DNA from 2 places in the Neorhizobium sp. BT27B genome. Region 2 is predicted to be linked to the other one. Evidence: riboswitches for the same ligand, from Rfam matches in the RefSeq annotation. Region 2 holds a riboswitch; the other holds the start of a gene.
The links. Region 2 has a riboswitch for S-adenosylmethionine ahead of AAIH70_RS18705 (O-succinylhomoserine sulfhydrylase). Riboswitches for the same ligand answer to the same signal wherever they lie in the genome.
Positions count from the first base shown of each region.

Region 1: it holds a riboswitch for S-adenosylmethionine, as region 2 does, so the genes downstream of both, metA (homoserine O-acetyltransferase MetA) here and AAIH70_RS18705 (O-succinylhomoserine sulfhydrylase) in region 2, are expected to answer to the same signal.

Region 1 covers NZ_JBCIYT010000007.1:238,043-242,599, forward strand. Annotated here, with positions in the region: gene AAIH70_RS20150 (exopolysaccharide biosynthesis protein) at 56-709, shown strand; gene AAIH70_RS20155 (aldose epimerase family protein) at 710-1,729, opposite strand; gene metA (homoserine O-acetyltransferase MetA) at 1,853-2,779, opposite strand; SAM riboswitch at 2,839-2,916, opposite strand; gene AAIH70_RS20165 (thiamine diphosphokinase) at 3,071-3,721, shown strand; gene AAIH70_RS20170 (ABC-F family ATP-binding cassette domain-containing protein) at 3,725-4,557, shown strand, end outside.
Region 2 covers NZ_JBCIYT010000006.1:404,229-408,785, forward strand. Annotated here, with positions in the region: gene AAIH70_RS18695 (Hsp33 family molecular chaperone) at 1-672, shown strand, start outside; gene apaG (Co2+/Mg2+ efflux protein ApaG) at 744-1,136, opposite strand; gene AAIH70_RS18705 (O-succinylhomoserine sulfhydrylase) at 1,289-2,485, opposite strand; SAM riboswitch at 2,532-2,610, opposite strand; gene AAIH70_RS18710 (2'-deoxycytidine 5'-triphosphate deaminase) at 2,689-3,780, shown strand; tRNA gene AAIH70_RS18715 (tRNA-Gly) at 3,853-3,926, shown strand; gene AAIH70_RS18720 (Thivi_2564 family membrane protein) at 4,180-4,341, opposite strand; gene AAIH70_RS18725 (glycosyltransferase) at 4,461-4,557, opposite strand, start outside.

The sequences.
Region 1 (4,557 bases), on a different contig from region 2:
GTCCTTCGCCTAAAAGGCTCGCATCGTCAGCGCATTCGCATTACCTCTGGACCCGATGGCCTCAGAAGAACACCCTCATGTCGCCGACGATCACAACTGCGAGCAGAGCGCTCTGCGGTTTTCCGAAATCCTCGCAAACCTTGCCGGCGACGAAACGCGCGATCGTGTCTCGGTTGCCGATATCCTCGCCAGCATGAAGGACCGCGCCATCGGCGCACTGATCCTGGTCTTCGCGCTGCCCAACTGCCTGCCAGTGCCACCCGGCACCTCGGCCATACTGGGCGTGCCGCTGATATTCCTGACGGTGCAACTGATGTTCGGCTGGAAACCCTGGCTGCCGCAGTTGATTTCCGCACGCTCGATGGCGCGCACCGATTTCGGCACGATGATGAGCAAGGCCAATCCGTGGATCGCCAAGGCGGAACGGATGCTGAAACCGCGGCTGACAATGTTCGCGGCGCCACCGGCAGAACGGTTGCTCGGCGCCCTCTGCCTGGTCCTCGCGCTCGTGCTGGCGCTGCCCATCCCGCTCGGCAATATGCTGCCGGCGCTGGCGCTGTGCGTCATCGCCTTCGGCATTCTCGAAAAGGATGGCATCTGGACGATCGCAGGCGCTGCGATCGGTGTCGTTTCGCTCGGCGTTGTTGCAGGCGTGGTCTACGCCATGATCAAAAGCGCGATCTATCTGCTCCTGACCTTCTTCCAGTAATCAACTGCGCGAAAACACGTAGTCGGTTTCCTGCCGCAGGGTTTCGCCGGGCCGCAGCACGGCGCTGGGGAACCGCGGATGATTGGCGGCATCCGGCCAGACCTGCGTTTCCAGGCAGAAGCCGCCGTAATTGTCGTAAGGCCGGCCACCGATGCCGGACACCGGCACATGCAGCTTCACGCCGGCATAAAACTGCACGCCCGGTTCCGTGGTGCGCACTTCCATGGCCACGCCGGAATGGAGACTGCGCACCAGTGCCACGCTGCGTTTTTCCGTCCGTTCGGTCGAGAGGCAGAAATTGTGGTCGTAAGGCACCTGCTGGCCGGCGACCTCCCGGCGGATCGGCCGCATCTGATGAAAGTCGAAATCCGTACCGGCGACCGGAATGAGCGATCCGGTTGGCATCAGCATGTCGTCAACCTGCAGGTAATGATCGGCGGCCAGCATGATCTGGTGGTCAAGGATCGTATCGCTGCCATCGAGATTGAAATAGGAATGCTGGCAGACATTGCAGATGGTCGGCTTGTCGGTGATCGCCTCGTAGATGACCGAAAGAACGCCATCATCCTTGAGATGATAGGTCGCCGTGATCGTACAGTTGCCGGGATAACCGCCGCGACCATCGCCATCGGTGATCGACAGCACGACGCGGTCGGCGGAAAGATCGACGATCGTCCAGTTGCGTTTGGCGATACCGTCGCTGCCGCCATGCAGATGGCCCAGACCGTTTTCGTTGAGTTCCAGCTGGTAAGCCTGACCATCCAGTTCGAAATGGCCGGCGCTGATGCGGTTGGCGACGCGGCCGGGCGTGGCGCCGAAATAGGGCGAATAGCGCAGATACTCATCGAGCGTGTTGAGGCCGAGCACCAGTGGTGCCTCATGGCCTTCGAACCGCAGGTCCTGAATGACCGAGCCCCAGGTGAGAACCTTGGCGGTCAATCCACCACCGGATATCGTCACCCGGTGGACGGTCTCCCCCTTCGGCGTGTGACCGAAAACCTCGCGTTCCCCTGCAACCATAAACCCAGCTCCCTCAACCTGAGACAGCAACCTGTCTCATTTGGGTTGGCTTAGCAATGGGTTACGCATATTCGCAGTTATGAAAACCTTGCGACGGGAGATCCCGGTCGCAAGGTGCACCGATCAGTCGCGATCCTTGCCGATTTCCTCCAGATCATAGGAGGTGGTCTGGTAGATCTCATTGATCCAGTTTCCGAAAAACAGATGCGCATGGCTGCGCCAGCGGTTTTGCGGCGTCAGTTCGGCGTCGTTGTGCGGAAAGTAGTCATGCGGCATCTTGATCGGGATACCGGCATCGACATCGCGAAAATATTCGTCGGCAAGCGAGGTGGAATCGTATTCCACATGGTTGAACATGTAGAGCCGGTTGCCCTTTTTCTCGTGCACGAGGCACACGCCCATTTCCTCGGATTCCATCAGGATTTCCAGATCCGGCACCTTGGCGATGTCTTCACGGCGCACTTCCGTCCAGCGCGACACCGGCACCTGGAAATCGTCGGAGAAACCGTTGAGATAGACCGAAGCCGGCGCGAGATTGCGGTGCCGGTAGACGCCAAAGGCCTTTTCCTTCAGCTCGTGCTTGGGAACGCCATGGAAATGGTAGATCGACGCCATCGCACCCCAGCAGACATTCAGCGTCGAATGCACATTGGTATGCGTCCAGTCGAGGATCGTTTTCAACTCATCCCAATAGGTCACGGTCTCGTAGGGCAGCGTTTCCACCGGCGCACCGGTGATGATGAACCCGTCGAACTTGCGGTCCTTCACCTCTTCCCAGGTCTCGTAGAAGGACAGGAGATGTTCCTCCGACGTGTTCTTGGCCTTGTGGCCACCGATGCGCACCAGCGAAAACTGGACCTGCAGCGGCGAGGCGCCGACGAGGCGCGCCATCTGGATCTCGGTCTTGATCTTGTTGGGCATGAGGTTGAGCAGGCCGATCTGCAACGGGCGGATGTCCTGCCGCACGGCGGCGGTCTCGGTCATCACGCGCACGCCTTCCTGAACCAGCGTCTTGAAAGCAGGCAGGGTATCGGGAATCTTGATCGGCATGTTGGAACCCACAAAACAGAAAACCGGCCGCAAAAAATCGCAAACCGGTCCGTGGGAAGTACCTATTCCTCGCGGCCCTTTAGCGACTTTTTTAACGTGGCTGCAAGCCGGCCGGCCAAATCACCACGAAGTTCAGCATTTGAGATAATCCTTGCTGAGGCTGCCGTCAATGGCAGCATGATTTTGCCTTGAAGAGGCAGATCGCAGGCATTCTCCGTCACCTGACGAAAATCATCGGAATTGGGCGTCACGCTTTCCCTTTTTCGCCGGTTTGCGCTATGGGCATTGCCGATGACATCAACGACCTTCACCATTCTGCTTGGCGGACCACTGACCGTGACCGAGCGCCTGACACAGGCACTGGCCGGCAGCCGCAGCATTGCGGCCGATAGCGGCATGCGCCATGCGGCAGCACTTGGTTTGCAGCCGGAGCTCTGGGTGGGTGATTTCGACTCGTCCGACGCCGGCCTTCAGCAGCAATGGCCCGATGTCGAACGTCAGTCCTATCCGCCTGCCAAGAACGAAACGGACGGCGAAATCGCCACCGGTGAGGCCATCGCACGCGGGGCAAAACGCCTGATCCTTGCCGGCGCGCTGGGCGGCGAGCGCTCGGACCATGCGTTGCAACACCTGCTGCATGCCGTGCGGCTGGCCGAGGAGGGGTTCGACATTCTTCTGACGTCGGGCGAGGAAGAAGCCGTGCCGCTTCTGCCGGGCACGATCACTCTCGACCTGCCCGGCAATTCGCTGTTTTCGGTTCTCGGCTTTTCCGATCTGGAAGGGCTCGATATCCGCAACGTCCGTTATCCCGTCACCGACTTTTCGCTTCCATTCGGCTCCTCGCGCACCGTTTCCAATGTCGCGGAAGGCACCGTGGAATTTTCTCTTCAGCGAGGCAGGGCAATCGTCCTCGCCCGCCCCTATGACCTGACCGGAGCCTGAACCATGGCACCCCCAATTCTGAAACTCGACGACATCCTGCTGACCTTTGGTGGCGCGCCGCTTCTGAACGGCGCCAACCTGCAGGTGGAACCGGGCGACCGTATCTGCCTTGTAGGCCGCAACGGCTCGGGCAAATCGACACTGATGAAGATCGCTGCCGGCATTGTCGAAGCGCAATCGGGCGAGGTCTTTCGTCATCCGTCGGCGACCATTCGCTATCTCGAACAGGCGCCCGATTTCGGCGGCTACACCACCGTTCAGGCCTATGCCGAATCCGGCCTTGGACCGGGCGATGATCCGTACCGCGTCACCTATCTTCTGGAACATCTCGGCCTGACCGGCGAGGAAGACCCTGCCCGCCTTTCGGGCGGCGAGGCACGCCGTGCCGCACTTGCCCGCGTCATGGCGCCGGAACCCGATATTCTGATGCTGGACGAGCCGACCAACCATCTCGACCTGCCGACCATCGAATGGCTGGAAGAAGAGTTGCGCAAGACGCGCAGCGCGCTTGTCGTCATCAGCCACGACCGTCGTTTCCTTGAAAAGGTGTCGAACGCCACCGTCTGGCTGGACCGCGGCACATCCCGCCGGCTTTCGCGTGGCTTTGGCCATTTCGAAGCCTGGCGTGATCAGGTGCTGGAAGAGGAAGAGATCGAGCAGCACAAGCTGGGCAAGGCAATCGAACGCGAAGAACACTGGATGCGCTATGGCGTGACCGCACGCCGCAAGCGCAACATGCGCCGCGTCGGCGAATTGCAGGCCATGCGCGCCGATTATCGTGGCCACAAGGGAGCGCAGGGTTCTGTTCAGGCCTCGGTGGCCGAAGGTCGCGAATC
Region 2 (4,557 bases):
GACGAGGAAGCGCTTGCCGCGGCCGTCGAGGCGGGGCGTACTGCGCCGCAGGAACTGCTGGGCGAGGGCATTCTGGCCTTCACCATCGATCAGGGTCACGGCATGCAGCCCTATCAGGGCATCGTGCCGCTCGATGGCTCGACGCTCGAAGAGATCGCCAGCGTCTATTTCCGCCAGTCGGAACAGATCCCGACGCGGGTGCGCCTTGGCGTTGCCGAACTGTTCGACCGTGACGAGGACGGCAAGCCGCGCCACAACTGGCGTGCCGGTGGCATTGTCGTGCAGTTCCTGCCGCAGGCGCCCGAGCGCATGCGCCAGCCCGACCTGCATGGTGGCGATGGAGACGAGCGCGAAGAGGAGCATTCCTCCGACGATGCATGGGCGGAAGCCCGCATGCTGGTGGAGACGGTGCACACCGATGAACTGACCGATCCGCAGGTCGGCATCGAACGGCTACTCTATCGCCTGTTCCATGAGCGTGGCGTGCGCATCTACGAACAGCAGGCCGTATTCGATCGCTGCAGCTGCTCGCGCGACAAGATCAAGGGTGTGCTGTCGGGCTTTTCCGCGGAAGAGATCTCGGCGAGCCAGGAAAACGGCGAGATCGCCGTCACCTGCGAGTTCTGCTCGACCACCTATCGATACGACGTGGCCGAGTTCGCCTCCGCCTGATCGGTTCTGGCATCAAAACGCAAAAGGCCGGCAGCGATGCCGGCCTTTTGCGCATGTGCTGGAAAAACGCGTCAGTTCAGAATGCGCAACTGCCCCGGCGAATCCAGCGAAAACGCCGGGATGTCGACGATCATCGTTTCGCCGTCGTCAGTTTCCATCTGGTAATGGCCGAACATCATGCCGGACGGCGTGTCCAGCGGGCAGCCGGATGAATATTCATAACTGTCGCCGGGCTGCAGGTGTGGCTGTTCGCCAACCACGCCAAGTCCTTCGACTTCATCGACCAGTCCGTTTTCGTCGGTAATGTGCCAATAGCGCTGAACCAGTCGCACCGGCTTGGAAGAATGGTTCGAAATAACGATACGATATCCCCAGACATAGCGGCTCTCATCCGGATCGGATTGCTCCTCCAGATAATAGGGTTCCACTTCGACTTCGATATCTTTCGTTCGTGCACTATACATGCCCGATACACCTCACACTGATGCTATCGGTATTATATAGAGTGTGTCTCACGTCAAGAAATCCCGGCAGCAAAGGGCTTTTGCGACCGGGATTCTGCATATTAGGGATAACTACCATGGTAAATGGCAGTCTATCCCTTAAAATATGATATTTACGCGGAAATTCCCGCCAGGGCCTGCGCGAAATCTTCGAGCAGGTCGTTGGCATCCTCGATGCCGGCCGAGAACCGTACCGTGCCCGGCGAAATGCCGAGTTCGGCGCGCGCCTCGTCCGTCAGGTTCTTGTGCGTCGTCGTTGCCGGGTGGGTGATGATCGAGCGGGTATCGCCGAGATTGTTGGAAATCGTCACCACGTCCAGCGCGTTCTGCAGCTTGAAGGCCGCTTCCTTGCCGCCCTTCAGCTCGAAGCACACCAGCGTCGAGCCGCCGGTCATCTGCTTGGCGATGATATCGGCCTGCGGATGGTCCTTGCGGCCCGGATAGATGACCTTGGCGACCTTGTCGCTGTCCGCCAGAAAATCGGCGATACGGCCGGCATTTTCCGTCTGCGCCTTGACGCGGATCGGCAGTGTCTCGAGACCCTTGATCAGCGTCCAGGCGGTGAACGGCGACATGGCCGGACCGGTGTGACGATAATAATCCTGCAGATGCTCGGTCACCCATTCGCGGTCAGACAGGATGACGCCGGCAAGGCTGCGGCCCTGACCGTCGATATGCTTGGTGGCGGAATAGACGACCACATGCGCGCCGAGTTCCAGCGGCTTCTGGAAAAGCGGCGTCGCGAACACGTTGTCGACGACGACGCGGGCATTGACCTGGTTGGCAAGCTTGGCCACGCCGGCGATGTCGATGATCTCCAGCGTCGGGTTGGTCGGGCTTTCGAGGAAGAACACCTTGGTGTTCGGCTGGATGGCCTTTTCCCAGTTGGCAAGGTCACGGCCGTCGATCAGCGTGCATTCGATGCCGTAGCGCGGTGCCAGCGTCTCCACCACCCAGCGGCACGAACCGAACAGGGCGCGGGCGGCAACGATATGATCGCCGGCTTTCAGCTGGCAAAGCAGTGCTGCGGTGATGGCGGCCATGCCGGATGCCGTTGCGCGGGCTTCCTCGGCGCCTTCCAGTGCGCACATGCGCTTTTCAAACATGTCGTTGGTGGGGCTGCCGTAACGGGCATAGATGAAGCCGTCATCTTCACCCTTGAAGCGCGCTTCGGCGGCTTCTGAACTGTCGTAGGTGAAGCCCTGTGTCAGATAGATCGCTTCGGACATCTCGCCATATTGCGAGCGCAGCGTTCCGCCATGCACGAGTGTCGTTGCAGGGCGCCAATTCTTGTTCGGAGTTTTGCTCATGTACTGACCACCTTCGTGATACAAAAAAACCGGCCGCAAAAGCAGACCGGTTTTCAACCCGGTCTTTTTAGCCACTTGTTTAACGTGGCTGCAAGCCGACCGGCCAAATCACCACGGGATAAAACTGGCATAATCCCGCTGTGCGCTTGCGTCAATGGTCGTGATTTGGTTTTGTCCGCCATTCGACACAGGGACTTTTTGAGATGATCAGGACGACAGGAATTCTGGCCGACCGCGCGATTGCGGCGCTGTTCGAGACGGGGCGTCTTTCCTCCGAGCGGCCGCTTGACGATGATCAGATTCAGCCGGCCAGCCTGGACCTGCGTCTTGGCACCAAGGCTTTTCGCGTTCGCGCCTCCTTCATGCCGGGGCCAAACAGCCTCGTCTCCGACAAGCTCGACCGGCTGAAGCTGCATGTCGTTGATCTGTCCGAGGGGGCGGTGCTGGAAACCGGCTGTGTCTATATCGTGCCGCTGATGGAAAGCCTCGATCTTCCCGCCGATATGTCGGCCTCGGCCAACCCCAAAAGCTCGACCGGCCGCCTCGACATTTTCACCCGTGTCATCACCAATTATGCGCAGGAATTCGACAAGATCCCGGCCGGTTATTCCGGCCCGCTCTATCTCGAAATCTCGCCGCGCACCTTTCCGATCGTCGTGCGCCAGGGCTCGCGGCTGTCGCAGATCCGCTTCCGCATCGGCAATGCGCTGCTGGGTGAGCCGGAACTGGCAAAGCTGCATGAAGCCGAAACTCTGGTCGCCTCCGACCTGCCCAACGTCTCGGGCGGCGGTATCGCGCTGTCGATCGACCTTGCCGGCGACAAGGACGGCCTGATCGGTTACCGCGGCAAACACCACACCGCGGTCGTCGATGTCGACAAGAAAGCCCAGCACGACCTGTTCGATTTCTGGGAGCCGATCTACAGCCGCGGCCGTAACGAACTGATCCTCGATCCGGATGAATTCTACATTCTGGTGTCGCGTGAAGCCGTGCACGTTCCGCCGCTTTATGCTGCCGAGATGACACCGTTCGACCCGCTGGTCGGCGAATTCCGCGTGCATTATGCCGGTTTCTTCGATCCCGGTTTCGGCCATGAGGCGGCGGGCGGACGCGGCAGCCGCGCGGTTCTGGAAGTGCGCAGCCACGAAGTGCCGTTCATTCTCGAAGACGGCCAGATCGTCGGCCGCCTTGTTTATGAACACATGCTGGAAGCGCCGGAAGGCCTTTACGGCTCGGGCCTCGGATCGAATTATCAGGCGCAGGGGCTAAAGCTGTCGAAGCATTTTCGCAGCTGATTGTCGCAGCCGTCAGGCTGTGATCACGCTTGACAGCGCAGGTCTTCTGTTGGAAGGCTTTGAGCCAAGGTTGCGGGTGTAGCTCAATGGTAGAGCAGCAGCTTCCCAAGCTGAATACGAGGGTTCGATTCCCTTCACCCGCTCCACTTTTATTTGAAACTTATTATAAACACATTCGCTATATAGACATCTGTCATCGGCATTGCTGATGAGCGCTGAAATGAATTCGCCGCTCGCAATCGCCGCGTCGCTTTAAGACTTTTGACCACGGATGTACTGGCTGGGTTTGGTAAGCGATGATGAGGAAGGTCGGTGCGGTTTCGCCCCGGCCTTTTTTGTTGCCCGAAATTGCCCGCCCTTTTGATCAGGCGGGCCGGGGATTTGCCGCGCTTGCGCGGCTCAGAACACAGCCAGATAACGCAGCAGCGAGATGATGCCGATGATGATCACGATGATCTGTACGATCTGTCGCGCGCGGCCGTCGATCGGAAGGCGCTGGACCAGATAGAGCACGAGGAAGATGACGAGGAAGGTAATCAGAATACTGATGAGAACCGACATGAATTTTTCTCTCCATTTTAAAACCGCCTGTCCCAAGCGGCTGACGCAGGAGTTTTGAGTAGAAAGCCGGCCAACGACTGTTTTGCGTGGAGATGCAGGCAGGGTGTTGGGCAGGCTTCCTATTTCTTTGTCCCGATGGCCGCATCAACGGGGCGATGTGGCGTTTTGTTCCAGAAAAAAGGTTTTGTCCTCAATTCGTTGATCGCTTTCCAGGCC